4 regions of the Sphaerisporangium aureirubrum genome follow, and region 1 is predicted to be linked to each of the others. Evidence: riboswitches for the same ligand, from Rfam matches in the RefSeq annotation. Region 1 holds a riboswitch; each other region holds the start of a gene.
What was found. A riboswitch is a leader RNA that binds a small molecule or an ion and turns the genes downstream of it on or off. The one in region 1 is predicted to bind cyclic di-AMP.
Positions count from the first base shown of each region.

Region 1 (3,451 bases):
GAGATCGGCCACCTGGTCCCCGCCAAGTTCTTCGGGGTGAAGGTCACCCAGTACATGGTCGGTTTCGGGCCCACGCTGTGGTCCAAGCGGACCAAGGAAACCGAATACGGCGTGAAATGGATTCCGCTCGGCGGCTACATCCGCATGATCGGCCCGCTCCCGCCGCGCCCGCAGGATCAGGGCAAGCTGCGCAACCTCTCCACCGGCTACTGGCAGGGGCTCATCGAGAGCGCCAGGCAGGCGTCCCTGGAGGAGGTCAGGCCGGGTGACGAGGACCGCGTCCTGTACCGCAAGCCCTGGTGGCAGCGCCTGATCATCTTCGTGGGTGGCCCCGCGATGAACTTCGTGCTCGCCTTCGTGCTCTTCGCGGTCGTGCTGATGGGGTTCGGCATCCAGGTCGCCCAGCCGGTCGTGGCCGCCGTCTCCAAGTGCGTCATGACCGTCCAGGAGCAGCAGAAGGGCCAGGAGTGCACCTCCGCGCACGTCGCGTCCCCCGCCGCCGTGGCCGGCCTGCGGGCCAACGACAAGATCGTGGCCGTGGGCGGCACCCCGGTCACCAGCTGGGAGCAGGCCACCAAGCTGATCCGTCAGCACGGCGCCGGGCCGATCGCCGTCCAGGTCGAGCGGAACGGCACGCCGCTGACCCTCACCCCGACGCTCATCGCGCAGGACCGGCCCTCGGCGGACGACCCAGCCAAGATCGAGAAGAACGCCGGCTTCCTCGGTGTGAGCCCCGTGGTGGTCGTCGAACGTCAGAACCTCGGCTTCGTCGCCGGCACGATGTGGGACTTCACCGCCCGCACCGCCGCGTCGCTGGCCCGCTTCCCCGAGCGCATCGGCGGCGTCTGGGACGCCGCCTTCAGTGGCGCCAAGCGTGACATCAACAGCCCCGCCAGCATCGTCGGCGCGGGAAGGATCGGCGGCGAGATCGCCGCGTCCGCCGCCCCCCTGGACACCAAGATCATCTCGTTGATCCAGCTGCTCGCCTTGGTGAACCTCGCGATCGGCATGTTCAACCTGGTCCCGCTGCTGCCCCTGGACGGCGGCCAGATCGCCGGCGCCCTGTGGGAGGGCATCAAGCGCGCCTACGCCCGCCTGCGCCGCCGCCCGGCCCCCTCCTACGTCGACATCGCCAAGGCCCTGCCCCTGACCTACGCCGTGGTGGCCGTGCTCCTGGTCATGAGCACCCTGCTCATCTACGCCGACATCGTCAACCCGATCCGCCTGTCCGGCTGACCGGGCCCCATCTGACCGGCCCGTGCCCCGGGCCGGTCAGTACATCGAGATGTGCACGTGGTCGAAGTGGTTGGCAGTGACGCCGCCGCGGTCGGACATGGGGCGCCAGCCGGGGAAGCCCAGGTTGTAGATGCGCTGGCGGTAGATCACGTACTTGACGCCGAGCTTGCCGCCGTTCTTGATGATCCAGGCCGCGATCTCGTTGCCGAGGGCGGCGTCTCCGGCGGCGGGCAGCGCGCCGCCCGAGCTCAGCATGAAGTCGCAGGCGCGGCCGAGCGGGTGCTCGCCGCTGGTCTCCGCGCGGTAGCAGCCGACCGGGAAGCGCAGTGTGAAGTGGCTCCGCACCTCGGCGCGCATCAGCCGGGTGCGCGGGGTGATGTTGTCGCTCCCGGTGGGGAGTTCGGGCGCCCAGGCGCCGTTGGCCCGCTTGCCGGGGGCCGTGGGGATCAGCTTGTCCAGCTTGTCCTTGATCTCGTCGATCAGCTTCTCGGCGTCCTTGCGCTGCCCGGAGACCTCGGTCATGTCGTCCCGCAGCTCGGCGGTGAGCTTCTCGGCGTCGCCCGCGGCCTGCTTGCGGGTGTCGCGGGCGGAGGCGAACCCGCTCAGCCGGGCGCTCTGCTCGGCCTGGAGCTGCTCGAACATCGCGGCGCCGCCGTACCCGGGGGACATCAGCTCGCCCACCAGCCCGAGGCCGCCGGCCTGGTAGCGCAGTTGGGCGATGTCGCGCACTTGCGACTGGGCCAGGGCGTACGCCGCCTCGGCGGACTTCAGCCGGTCGCGCGCCGCCTTCTCGGCGGCCTTGGCCTTGCCGACGGCGACGCGCTTGGCGTTGTACTCGGCGATCAGCTTGTCGATCTTCTTGGTGAGCGACGCGAGCTGGGCCTTGAGTTCCTTCTCGGTGGGCTTGGGGGCGGCGGCTCCCGCCACCGCCTGGCCGGGCACCAGCCCGGCCATGAGCAGAACACACGCGGCCATGACCACGGAACCGCCGGTAGTGCGCGGCAGAGCCTTCTCCTCTCCATCCGCCGACCGGGTTAGCTGACGGGTTCGGGCCGGAGTCGCCCTACCACACGAGGTGGATTCACCCCAGAAACCACTGGGTCCCCGGTTCCCTGGCGAGGCGCCAGGGATTAGGCGTGACCGCCGTTACCGGCGGGAATGGATGGGATGCTAGTACTCTGCAGCGCCTTGTGGCGACTCATCGGACAAATTGGGCGAAACTAGGCATCCCTCAGCATCCGCGCGGCCTCCTCGGGCAGCACGTCGTTGACGAACGCCCCCATCGCCGACTCCGACCCCGCGAGGTACTTCAGCTTCTCCTTGGCCCGCCGGACGCTGAACAGCTCCAGGTGCAGGTACGCCAGATCGCGCCCCTCCCGCACCGGCGCCTGGTGCCAGGCCGCGACGTACGGCATCGGCACCCCGAACAGCCCGTCCAGCCGCCGTAGCACCCCGGTGTACAGGGTGCCGAACTCCGCCCGCTCCTCGGGCTCCAGGGCGTTCAGGTCGGGCACCCGGCGGTTCGGGTAGACGTGCACCTCGAACGGCCAGCGCGCCGCGGCGGGCACGAACGCCGTCCAGTGCTCGCCGGCCGCGACCACCCGCGTGCCCTCCGCCCGCTCGGCCGCCAGCACGTCCGCGAACAGGTCGCCGCCGGTGCGGTCCCGGTACCGCGCGGCGGAGCCGAGCATCTGCCGGGTGCGCGGGGTTAGGTAGGGATAGGCGTAGATCTGCCCGTGCGGGTGGGCCAGCGTGATGCCGATCTCGGCGCCGCGGTTCTCGAAGCAGAACACCTGCTCCACCCCGGGCAGCGCGGACAACTCGGCCGTGCGGTCCGCCCACGCCTGGAGCACCAGATCGACCTGCGCGGGGGAGAGGGCGGAGAACGACGAGTCGTGCCGGGAGGTGAAGCACACCACCTCGCACCGGCCCACGCCGGGCCGTACCTCGCTGAGCCCGCCCACCTGCTCGTACTCGCCCGGCACGAAACTGAAGGACGGGAAGCGGTTCTCGAAGACCGCGACGTCGTAGTCCGCGGCCGGGATCTCGGTGAGCCGCCCCGGCGCCGACGGGCACAGCGGGCACTGGTCGGCCGGGGGGAGGAAGGTGCGGCCCTGCCGGTGCCCGGCGACCGCCACCCACTCGTCCAGCAGCGGGTCGTAGCGCAGCTGCGACGACGGCGGGCGGGGCGGCAGGTCGCGGGTGTCGGGCGCGC
Region 1 is NZ_JBHSRF010000051.1:21,200-24,650, reverse strand. It holds gene ACFP1K_RS27330 (M50 family metallopeptidase) at 1-1,236, shown strand, start outside; gene ACFP1K_RS27325 (coiled-coil domain-containing protein) at 1,273-2,211, opposite strand; cyclic di-AMP (ydaO/yuaA leader) riboswitch at 2,246-2,383, opposite strand; gene galT (galactose-1-phosphate uridylyltransferase) at 2,457-3,451, opposite strand, start outside.

Region 2 (3,451 bases), on a different contig from region 1:
CTGCAGCTTGGCGGTGAGGCCCGCCTTGCTGATCTTCTGCGTGAAGTCGAACGCGGTCTTGACCGCGGGGTTCTTGTCGGCGATCAGCTGCTGGTTCTTGTCGAAGTAGGTGACGTTGCCGTTCTTGGCGGCCTCCTGCGACAACACCACGTTGTAGATGGTGTTGACGCTGTCGACGAACTTCGCGCCCTTGGCCTTGCCCTGGAACTGCTGGCCGACCTTGATGAAGTCGTCCCACGTCTTCCACAGCCCGGACACCTCGGCCCGGTCGGTGGGCAGGCCCGCCTTCTCGAACAGGTCGGTGCGGTAACAGATGCTCATGCCGCCGACGTCGGTGCCGAGGGCGAAGAGCTTGCCGTCGGCGTTGATGCCGTTCTCCCACTTCCACGCGGGGAAGTCGGCCTGGCGGCTCTGCACGCCGTACTGGCTGAGGTCGGTGAAGAACTGGGGACGGGCCTTGGCCAGACCCATGCCGCCCTCGTCGATGCCGACGACGTCGCCGGCACCGGTGCCCGACTGAAGCCACTGCAGCATCTGCGGCCAGTACACGTTCTCGAAGCTATCGGTCAGGTTGTTGTACTTGACCTGGACGTTCGGGTGTTCCGCGTTCCACTTCTCCACTGCGGCCTTGTAGCCGAAGTTGGTGCCTCCGCCGAAGGTCTGCAGAGTAAGGGTGATCTTCTCCGGCGCCGCTGACGACGCGCCGCCTCCTTCGCCGGAGCCTCCGCCGGACGAGCATGCGGCAGTGATGCCAAGCGCGACCGTCATCACCGATGCGACCGCGAGCATCCTGCCGCGGCGCATTGTGTTCATCATTCCGGACCCCTCTCAAGGTGGTTGCCCGATCATTGGGAGATGCATCGAGGGCCGGCCCCGACAGTCGGGCCCCGCGATGTGCTGGATCCCTCAGTCGTGAACCGCGGGTGGCATGGTCCCGCGGGCGAGATTTGGGAGCGCTCCCACGAAGGGTCCCCGACGGGCAACGCTGGCGTCAATATGCCGAAACCTAACTGTTACTCCTGAGGTTCCCAGAAGCATGGAATGTGATGATAAGCGGCAAAAAGGCCATTGCCGGTATTGGGAGCGCTCCCATCGCTACCGGCACAGTCCTCCGCAAAAGACAGACAAGAAGGTGCCGCCGCACGGCCGGTTGCGGGCTGGTTCGGCCGTGCGGCGGCGGGAAGGGCGGGCGTCCCTGGGAGTGGGTGATCTGGAACGCCCGCCCGGTTCGTGCGGGGGGTCCGCGGTCAGGCCGCCGCGTAACTCGGGTAGCCGTAGCCGGCCACCTGGTAGGTCGGGCGGGTGCGGATCTCGACCACGCCGTTCCCGGTGTTGCCCTCGACGGTCTTGATGGTGCCGTCACCGTTGTCCTGGACGACGAACCCGACGTGGTCGATGCCGTCGATGCCGCCGCCGTTCCAGTCGAAGAACACCACGGCGCCGGGCTTGGGTGCGGTGCCCCAGCGGCCCTGGGCCTCGAACCACTTGGCGTGCTGGACGGTGTAGGCGTCCTGGCCCATCGTGTCCTGGATGCCGAGCTGCTCGCCGACCCAGGAGACGAACATGTCGCACCACGCCGCGTTGGCGTAGTCCGAGATCTTGCCGGTGTCACGGGCGATGGTCTGCTGCGCCCGGGGGCTCGCCATGTACCATGCCTGGAACTTGGTGCCACCCCCCGCGCTGTCCTCGGAGATGCCGACCTGGGACTCGGCCAGGCGGAGCACCTGCTCGGCGGTGACCTTGCTCACCGAGCGAGGCTCGCCGTGCGCCTCGGCGGAGGCGACCTTGGCGATGGCGTCGGACGGCGGGCCGTCGGCGTGGGCGAGCGCGGTTCCGGTGACCACCTGGGCCATGACGAGGCCACCGAGGGCCAGCCCGATCACGCGATGTCGTGGGGCGTCCATGAGTCGCTGCGTGAACGTTGACAAAGGGAGAGCTCCTTCTTCCAAAGGCGCCTACCGGGTTAGCTGACGGGTTCGGGCCTGGAAGTCGCCCTACGGCGCGCCTGTGGGAACGGCGCTCCGATTCACCCCGGAAAGGTGGGTCCCCGGCTCCGCGTGGGAGCGGACTCGGCGTCCGGAGCGTGATGGCGGGAGATGGATCTCCGCGGCGGACCTGTCTCGCTCCGGCCTGCTCCCGGACCAGGAAGTTACCTGTTCAGGCGTTTCCTAGACCAGGAGTCCCCTCACAGTAATACATCGGACAAAGAGGCGCAAACAGGACAAACCACTTAGGCTGCTCCGGCCTGGAGACGGCAAACCTATGGGCCTCACCAGGGGCCCCGCGCCGCATGACCTTCGCCTGTTGTCCGCCGTTCACCGGACGTTACCCGCCGCGTAGGGTCGTGGCACTAGGTTGCCTACGTCGTGAACGTCTCATTACCCGGCGTGGAGAGGATCGGTCGAAGCCGCGTGCGGGAGCAGGGGTCGGCCGTCGCCTGGGTGGAGTCGCCCCTCCAGCTGCTCTGCGCGGTCGAGGCGAGGTACGCCGGAGTGGTGGGGCCCGGTCTCCAGGTGATGGCCAGGGCGAAGTTGCCGGGGCTGCGGGTGACCCGCAGGGAGCTGGCGTCCCTCGCGCTGCCCGAGGGCCTGCGCCTGGACACCGCCGAGGAGCGCATGCCCCGGCCGGGCCGCCGCGAGTCCTGGGTGCTCGGCGACGCCTTCTCCGGCCGCATGCAGCTCACCGCGCTCGGCTCCGTGCCGCGCCGCATGGTCGTGGTCGACGACGGCCTCGCCACCATCCGCCTGCTCGAACTGCTCACCGCCCGGCCGGGCACGCCCCTGCTGCGCGCCCGCGCCGACGCCACCTGGTCGCGCCGGGCCCTCGGCACCGCCGCCGCGCTGCGCCTGCGCGCCGCCGCCCGCGCCGGCAGGCTGACGATATTCACCGCGCTGCCCGTCCCCGCCGCGCTGGCCGCGTCGGTGCGGAGCCTCGGGGCCGAGCTGATCACCCACGACTTCGCCTGGCTGCGCTCCCAGCCCGCCGCCGCGCACCCCCGCCCGCCGGAGAGCACTGTCGTGCTCGGCACCTCGCTGGTGCGCAACGGGCTGATCCACCGGGATCGCTACTTCTCGTGGCTGTTCGCCCTGGAAGGCCCGGTGGCGTACTATCCGCACCGGCGGGAAGATCCCGGAGATCTCGCCGCGGTGCGCGACCATCCCGGGGTCACCGTGTACGACGGCGGAGCGCCGGTCGAGATGACCCTGCGTGACCTGCGGCCGGGCCAGCGCGTGCTCAGCCTGCCCTCCACCGCCGTGACCTCGCTGCGCGTGCTGCTGTCCGCGCGCGGCGTGCCGGTGGAGACCGTCGACGTCCCGGACGACTGGTGGACCCCCACGGCCACCGACTCGCTCCGGTCCCACCTGCAGATGTTCGCGCACGAAAGGGCTGCTCCTTGACCCGGGTTCTCGCCGTCGCCGACTCCGACAGCTATCTGAAGTGGGCGGCGGGC
Region 2 is NZ_JBHSRF010000005.1:162,975-166,425, forward strand. It holds gene ACFP1K_RS05565 (ABC transporter substrate-binding protein) at 1-789, opposite strand, end outside; gene ACFP1K_RS05570 (CHAP domain-containing protein) at 1,248-1,928, opposite strand; cyclic di-AMP (ydaO/yuaA leader) riboswitch at 1,938-2,085, opposite strand; gene ACFP1K_RS05575 (hypothetical protein) at 2,412-3,398, shown strand; gene ACFP1K_RS05580 (DUF6716 putative glycosyltransferase) at 3,395-3,451, shown strand, end outside.
Region 2: it holds a riboswitch for cyclic di-AMP, as region 1 does, so the genes downstream of both, ACFP1K_RS05570 (CHAP domain-containing protein) here and ACFP1K_RS27325 (coiled-coil domain-containing protein) in region 1, are expected to answer to the same signal.

Region 3 (3,451 bases), on a different contig from region 1:
CGCGGACGCGCGCACGGCAGAGGGCATGTGACAGCGCAACCACCCACCCACCAGGCATGCCGTCACACCCTAGCGCGACACCCGGCTGACGTCCCTCCCCTTGATCGCCGCTGGCCGCCCCGCTACGGGCTCGTAAACATGTCATGAGTAGTTCACATATGGAGTGGTATGTCAATGACGAACGTAACAGGTATCGCGGTCAGTGCTTGACGACCTTTCAACGTGGCGTTTACCGTTCCTGACGGGCGGGCCGAAGCATTCAGTATGTTGCCGAGTTCGTCGTGGGGGAGAGGACACCCGATGGCGTATCCGGATCTGGTTTCCCGGGGAAATGACATTCCCACGGGATCAGACAGCGTGGGACTGACCGATGATGATCTGCTGCTGCTCGCCGAACTGGCCAAAGGCGTAACCGTGGATCGGGTCGGCCGCCGGCTCGATGTGAGCGGCCGCACCGTCCGCCGCCGCCTGCGCGGCATCTGCGACAGGATCGGCGTGGCCACCGCCATCGAGGCGGTGGCCTGGGCCGCTCGCCGCCGGCTGATCTGAGATCAGTCGGCGATGCGCACGGCCCCGGCGAACGGCCTGTTGCCCAGTGGCGCCACCCGCACCACGTCGCCGGTGCGGGGGGCGTGCACCATCATGCCGCCACCGATGTAGATGCCCACGTGATGCAGATCGCTGTAGAAGAAGACGAGGTCGCCCGGGCGCATGTCCTCACGGGACACATGGGTACCCGCCGTCCACTGGTCGCCGGTGTAGTGCGGAAGGCTGATGCCGACCCGCTGGTAGGCCCACAACACCAGCCCGGAGCAGTCGAAGGAGCTCGGCCCCGCCGCGCCCCAGACGTACGGCCTGAGCTGCTGGGTGAGCGCCCACTTGGCGGCCTCGGCCGCCTTGCCCTCACCGGGAATCGGGATGGCCACCTTGGTGGCCCGGCCGTACCCGCCCACCTGTGACAGGGCCCGGCGGAACAGGCTGCCCTCGGTCTTGGTGACCAGCTCGCGGATCTTGTCCCGCTTGGCGTCGAGTTCGCCGACGAGCTTCTTGACCTCGGCCTCACGGGCCTTGGCGCTCTCCTTGGCGCGCTCGGCGCTGTCCATCGCCTTGGTGATCTGCGAGACCTCCTCGCCCTGCTGCAACTGCAGGGCGTAGGTGGTGGCCGCGCGGTCGAGGTAGCCCTCAGGGTCGCCGGACATGGCGAGCGCGAGCGAGGAGCCGATGCCGCCGGTCATGTAGGCGTCCTGCGCGTACAGGCCCGCCCTGCGGCGCTTCTCCTCGAGGTCGGTCTGGCTCTTGTCCAGGGTCTGCTTGGCGAGCTTGGCCGAGCGCTGCGCCTGCTTCAGGCGCTCCTTCTGGCCGTTGTACTGCTCGGTCAGCGCCTCGATGTCGTTGTAGAGGCGTTCCACCTGGTTCTTGAGCTCGTTCAGGCTCGGCTTGGGGTCGGCGGTCGCGGACATCAGCGGCGAGCCGAAGGTGAGGGCCGTCAGGGTGACGGTCACCATGGCGATGCGGCGTGGCAGGCGCCGTGATTCCGTGCGGCCCGATCCGGCGACGCGAGCCGCCATGGCCGTCACGGCCGCGCCGAGCCGGGACCTGTGGCCTCGGCGGGCGTGCCTGCCCGTGCTCTTCCCAGGCGTGCGCCCAGCGTGCACCAACGAGCTCCTCTCCTCGGTCGCCTACCGGGTTAGCTGACGGGTTCGGGCGGGAGTGGCCCTACCGAGTGCGCGGGTCGCGGAGATCGCGATTCCTCCCTCTCGGATTCACCCCGGGTGGCGGCCGGCCGGGATTTGGTCCCGGGCGGGTGGCCGTGTGGTTCCCCGGTTCCCGGCATGGTCGGAGGTGGCCGGGATTAGGCGGTCCGGTCATCGTGGGCGATGACCGGCATCGAGCCTGGACACTAGTGCAGCTCAGGTTCCTGCTCAACCAGAACTACGAATTCTGTAGAGGAATCACAACCGGCGCATCACGGCGCGATCACGCCGGGCGGGGCGCGGCACCCGCATTACGCTGCGAAGACTCCTGCTTTACGCTCCCATGGCGATGAAGTCGCAGGTGGTGGAGCCTTGATCTGGGAAATAACGGGAACCCTGCCACGTTTCGACGGCACGCTGTCAACCGGCTACCCAACGCGACCGGTATCGGCCTTGGGGGATTTTGGGGCGGGCCGTTATTGCCGGTGCGGGCCGGAGCGGGGCGGCGTGGCCCGGCGCCTGCGGATACGCTGACCCCTCATGGAGCAGGTCGTGGAGTCCGTCCCTCCCGGGAGCGAGCTGGTGGTCCGGCGTGCGCGCGCCACGGACGTCCGCGCCATCGGGCGGCTGGTGGCGTCCTATTCCGGCGACGGGCCGCGGCTGCTGCGCAAGACCACCGTCACGCTGTACGAGGACGTCCAGGAGTTCTGGGTCGCCGAACAGGGCGGCGAAGTGGTCGGCTGCGGGGCGCTGCACGTGCTCTGGGAGGATCTGGCGGAGATCCGCACGGTGGCGGTCGACGTGCGCTGCCGGGGCCGGGGCATCGGGCACCGCATCGTGGCGGCGCTGATCGACACCGCCAGGGAGCTGGGGCTGCGCCGGGTGTTCTGCCTCACCTTCGAGGTCGAGTTCTTCACGAGGCACGGATTCGCCGAGATCCAGGGCACACCCGTGTCACCTGAGGTGTACGCGGAGTTGCTCGACTCCTACGATGAGGGCGTCGCGGAGTTCCTCGATCTGGAACACGTCAAACCGAACACTCTGGGCAACACCCGCATGATCCTCCATCTCCTCCCGCGTACCTGACGGCCCGGGTGACGGAATGGAAAGGTGACTGTTGATCCCGCTGTCGCTACGTTGGGCAGCACCACAGCATGTGTGCCTGACATTTGCCGCATGCGAAGCCGAAGTGAGGTGAAACGGTGAGCACCGGACAGCCGCCGTACCCACGTGACGAACCGGACGACAACTCGTCATCCGGACCTCCGCAGTACGGGCAACAGGCCGAGCGACCCGGCTCGGGGCTCGACCCGGAGGTCACAGTCGTCCACCGCCCCCAGCCGACGTCGGAACACGGCTACCCGCAGCAGCAGTCGTACGGACAGCAGTCCTACGGCCAGCAGGACCAATACGGTCAGCAGCAGGGCGGGACCGGAGCCTACGGTCAGGGATATCCGCAGCAGTCGCAGGGTCAGCAGTACGGCCAGCAGGGCTACGGCCAGGCTCAGCAGGGCTACGGCCAGGCCCAGCAAGGCTATGGCCAGGGCCAGCAGGGCCAGCAGGGCCAGCAGGGCTACGGCCAGCAGCAGGGTTACGGCCAGCAGGAGTACGGCCAGGCTCAGCAGGGCTACGGCCAGCAGGGTTACGGCCAGAGCCAGCAGGGCCAGCAGGGCTATGGCCAGCAGCAGGGGTACGACCCGAGCACCTACGGCCAGCAGCAGCAGTACGGCCAGCAGGCCGCCTCCGGCTACGGCCAG
Region 3 is NZ_JBHSRF010000028.1:3,263-6,713, reverse strand. It holds gene ACFP1K_RS19660 (LuxR family transcriptional regulator) at 301-549, shown strand; gene ACFP1K_RS19655 (C40 family peptidase) at 552-1,655, opposite strand; cyclic di-AMP (ydaO/yuaA leader) riboswitch at 1,661-1,869, opposite strand; gene ACFP1K_RS19650 (amino-acid N-acetyltransferase) at 2,235-2,780, shown strand; gene ACFP1K_RS19645 (hypothetical protein) at 2,948-3,451, opposite strand, start outside.
Region 3: it holds a riboswitch for cyclic di-AMP, as region 1 does, so the genes downstream of both, ACFP1K_RS19655 (C40 family peptidase) here and ACFP1K_RS27325 (coiled-coil domain-containing protein) in region 1, are expected to answer to the same signal.

Region 4 (3,451 bases), on a different contig from region 1:
CCACCGGCCGCGGCCGGCCGGCCCGTCGATGCTGCGCAGGACGCGGGAGAACGCGCGAACCGTGTACGTCGGATTCGTGGACGGCGACGGCCGCGAGGTGCCCGACACGGATGTGCTCATGGTCCCCCCTTCGCCCGAATCGCCTCCTGAGTTGTAAAACTATATCCAGACCCCTACCCTGGGAACCGTTGCATTCATCGGCGTGGCCCGCCCCCGCACGGGCGGCCCGCAGTGAGGGGGACGGGACATGGACATCAAGGGAGCGGTGGCCGTCGTGACCGGGGCCAACCGGGGGATCGGGTACGCGTTCGCGCGGGCGTTGCTGGAGCACGGGGCCGCCAGGGTCTACGCGGGGGCGCGGGATCCCGGCAAGGTCACCGATCCGGATCTCATCCCGCTGCGGCTGGACGTCACCAGGCCGGACGAGGTGGCGGCGGCGGCCGTCACGGCGGGGGACGCCACCATCGTGATCAACAACGCGGGCGTAGGGGGAACGACGTCGAGGTTGCTGGAGGGGGACTTCGACGGCGCCCGCCAGGCCATGGAGGTCAACTACCTCGGCACCTGGGCCGTCGCCAGGGCGTTCGCCCCCGTGCTGGCCCGCAACGGCGGCGGGGCCCTGGTGAGCATGCTGTCGCTGGCGTCCTGGGCCGCGATGCCCGTGGCGCCGGGCTACGCGGCGTCCAAGGCCGCGCAGTGGTCGCTGACCGACTCGCTGCGCCAGGTCCTGCGCGAGCAGGGCACGCTGGTCGTCGGGGTGCACTCGGGGTTCGTGGACACCGATCTGAGCGCGTGGACCGACGCGCCCAAGATCAGCGCGGCGGACGTGGCCGAGCAGACGATGCTCGCCATCGCCGGCGACCTGTCCGAGGTGCTCGCCGACGAGCCCACCAGGCAGGTCAAGTCCGCGCTGTCGCGCCCCCTGAACGCCTGAGCCGCCCCGTCCGGGCACGGAAGAGCAAAAGGCAGGGCCCCGGCCACGTGGGGAGTGGCCGGGGCCCTGCCGGTTCAGGGGAGGTCCCCTGAAGGGGTACGCCCGGGATCCTGGAAGGGTTCATCCCGGGCACGGCCCGGACGGCACGCCCTCGCCCCGGAAGGGTTCACCCCCGCGCGGCCGGGACCGGGGCCCGATCTCCGGGGAGATTCGCGCCGGGCAGGACACCGGTGGTGTCCGTCCCGATCCCTTGGCGAGGGTTCACCCCGCGACAGGACGCGGACGACTTCCGTCCCGCCCCTTGGAGGCGCTCACCCCCGGCACGACACGGACGAGGTCTCGTACGGACGAGGTCCCGTCCCCCGGCCCCGGACGTGGTCCGTCCGGGGTCAGGGAGTACGTCCCAGGGCGCGCCTCAGGGTATTCCGAGGTCAGGCGCCCGGGCGGACGGCGCCCACGAAGCTGGCCTTACGGTACGAGCTCAGCTTGTTGATCTGGACGCGGGTGCCGCTGTGCGGGGAGTGGATCATCTTGCCGTGGCCGACGTACATGCCGACGTGCCCGAAGCCGGAGAAGAACATCAGGTCGCCCGGCTTGAGGTTCTTCCAGGAGACCTTCTTCTTGACGGCGCGGTACTGGCTGCCCGTGATGCGGGGCAGCTTCACGCCCGCCTTGCGCCACGAGTACATGACCAGCCCCGAGCAGTCGAAGGCGTTCGGGCCGCTGGCGCCCCAGCGGTAGGGGTCACCGACCTGCTTCTTGGCCACGGACACGGCGGTGCCCGCCTTGATCCGCTGCCGGGCGGCCTTGCTCAGTTTGGCCTTCTTGCCGGAGGTGCTCCCGGCGGAGGCCGGTGCGGCGCTCCTCGGCGCCGTGGGGGGAGCGGCAAGCGTGATGGGGGGCGTGATGACCTGCTCCGCGCCGGGTTCCGCCGTGGCGGCACCGGCCGTCGTCTGGATCGCCACAGCGCCGGCCGAAGCCGTCACGGTGAGGACGACACCCCCGAGGGAGAGGCGAGCGAAGCGCGACAGGCGGGGGTTGGACATGGTGCTGGACAGGATCGCTCCTCAGTTCTTCCACTTTCGCCTACCGGGTTAGCTGACGGATTCGGGCTTGGAAGTCGCCCTACAGCGGCAATAACCACTGATTCACCCCAGAGCCCGCTAAAGGGCCTATTGGGTCCCCGGTTCCGCGCTCCTTGCCGCACGGATTCGGCTGGTCAACGGCTTGTGCCATTTATGGCGGGACATACGAAGCCATTGACCTTATGGATGGGTGTGTGATTCCGGTCACCGCGGCGACCGGCCTTTCTCGCGACGGCATGGCGTGCTCGCCGCGGCCCAGAAGCTACACAGATCCCCAAGAACTGGCAAAGCCCAAGTGATATCTCTAGATCATAACGAGTGATCACAAAATGGAAAACGCCTGGTTAACTCCCACATCTACCGCCAAATGTGATTCGGCTCACACACGAGCCAACTCAGCCCTCCGTGAGTCCCACCAGTCACACGAGCCACAGGAGTTATCGATCTTGACGGGGAGCCACGAGCCGGCCCCTCACCTCGGGACGCCATAAAGTCCCGCCCCTAGCCACGGATTCGGGCGGGCAGGAAACACCGGGCGACTGAAACCGCTCAGGAATGCGCCGGACCGACGCGAGAACGCCAGGGGAAGGTCTCCCCCGCCACGACCCCTACGACGGCGCTCAGGGCCGTACGGCGGCGAAAATACCCCGGTAGGAGGACAGGGGGACGACCTTCACCACGTCGCCCGTGCGAGGGGCGTGGACCATCTGGCCGTTGCCGGCGTACATGCCGACGTGGCCGAGGCCGGAGGCGAACAGCAGGTCGCCGGGTTGCAGGGCGTTCAGGGAGACGCGCCGGGAGGCGCCCCAGGAGTACTGGCCGGCGGCGGTGCGGGGGAGGCTGACGCCGGCGGCGGCCCAGGACTTCTGGGTGAGGCCGGAGCAGTCCCAGGCGCCGGGGCCGGTGCCGCCGTAGCGGTACGGCTTGCCGATCTGGGCGTAGGCGAACTGGAGGGCGGTGCGGGCGTTGCCGGAGGCGGGGCCGTTGTACTTGACGCCGGCGCTGTTGGGGTTGCCCGCGTTGAAGGCGTTCAGCCTGCGCAGCAGGCGCTCCTGCTCGCCGACCAGCTTCTCGACGTCCTTCTTCTGCCCGCGAAGGTCCTCGAACAGCTTCAGCGCCTTGTCGTAGGCGCCCTTGGCCTTGTCCCGCTCGCCCTTGAGCGAGCTCATCGCGTCCTCGTACTCGGTCAGCGTCTGCGAGCGCCGCGCCGACATCTGGTCGATGGAGGCGAGGCCCGCCAGCAGCGCCTCGGGGTCGCCGGTGGTGACGAGGTTCGGCCAGGACAGCAGGTCGCCCGACTGGTAGCTGCTCACCGCGACCGACACCAGGCCGGCCCGCAGTTCGTCGGCCCGCTCGATCTGCTGCTTGAAGCGGCCGTTGACGGCGTTGTACTCCTTGCGGGCCTTCTTGTACTTCTCGCCGGCGTCGTTGT
Region 4 is NZ_JBHSRF010000060.1:33,750-37,200, forward strand. It holds gene ACFP1K_RS29570 (winged helix-turn-helix transcriptional regulator) at 1-157, shown strand, start outside; gene ACFP1K_RS29575 (SDR family oxidoreductase) at 248-934, shown strand; gene ACFP1K_RS29580 (C40 family peptidase) at 1,366-1,980, opposite strand; cyclic di-AMP (ydaO/yuaA leader) riboswitch at 2,003-2,161, opposite strand; gene ACFP1K_RS29585 (C40 family peptidase) at 2,640-3,451, opposite strand, start outside.
Region 4: it holds a riboswitch for cyclic di-AMP, as region 1 does, so the genes downstream of both, ACFP1K_RS29580 (C40 family peptidase) here and ACFP1K_RS27325 (coiled-coil domain-containing protein) in region 1, are expected to answer to the same signal.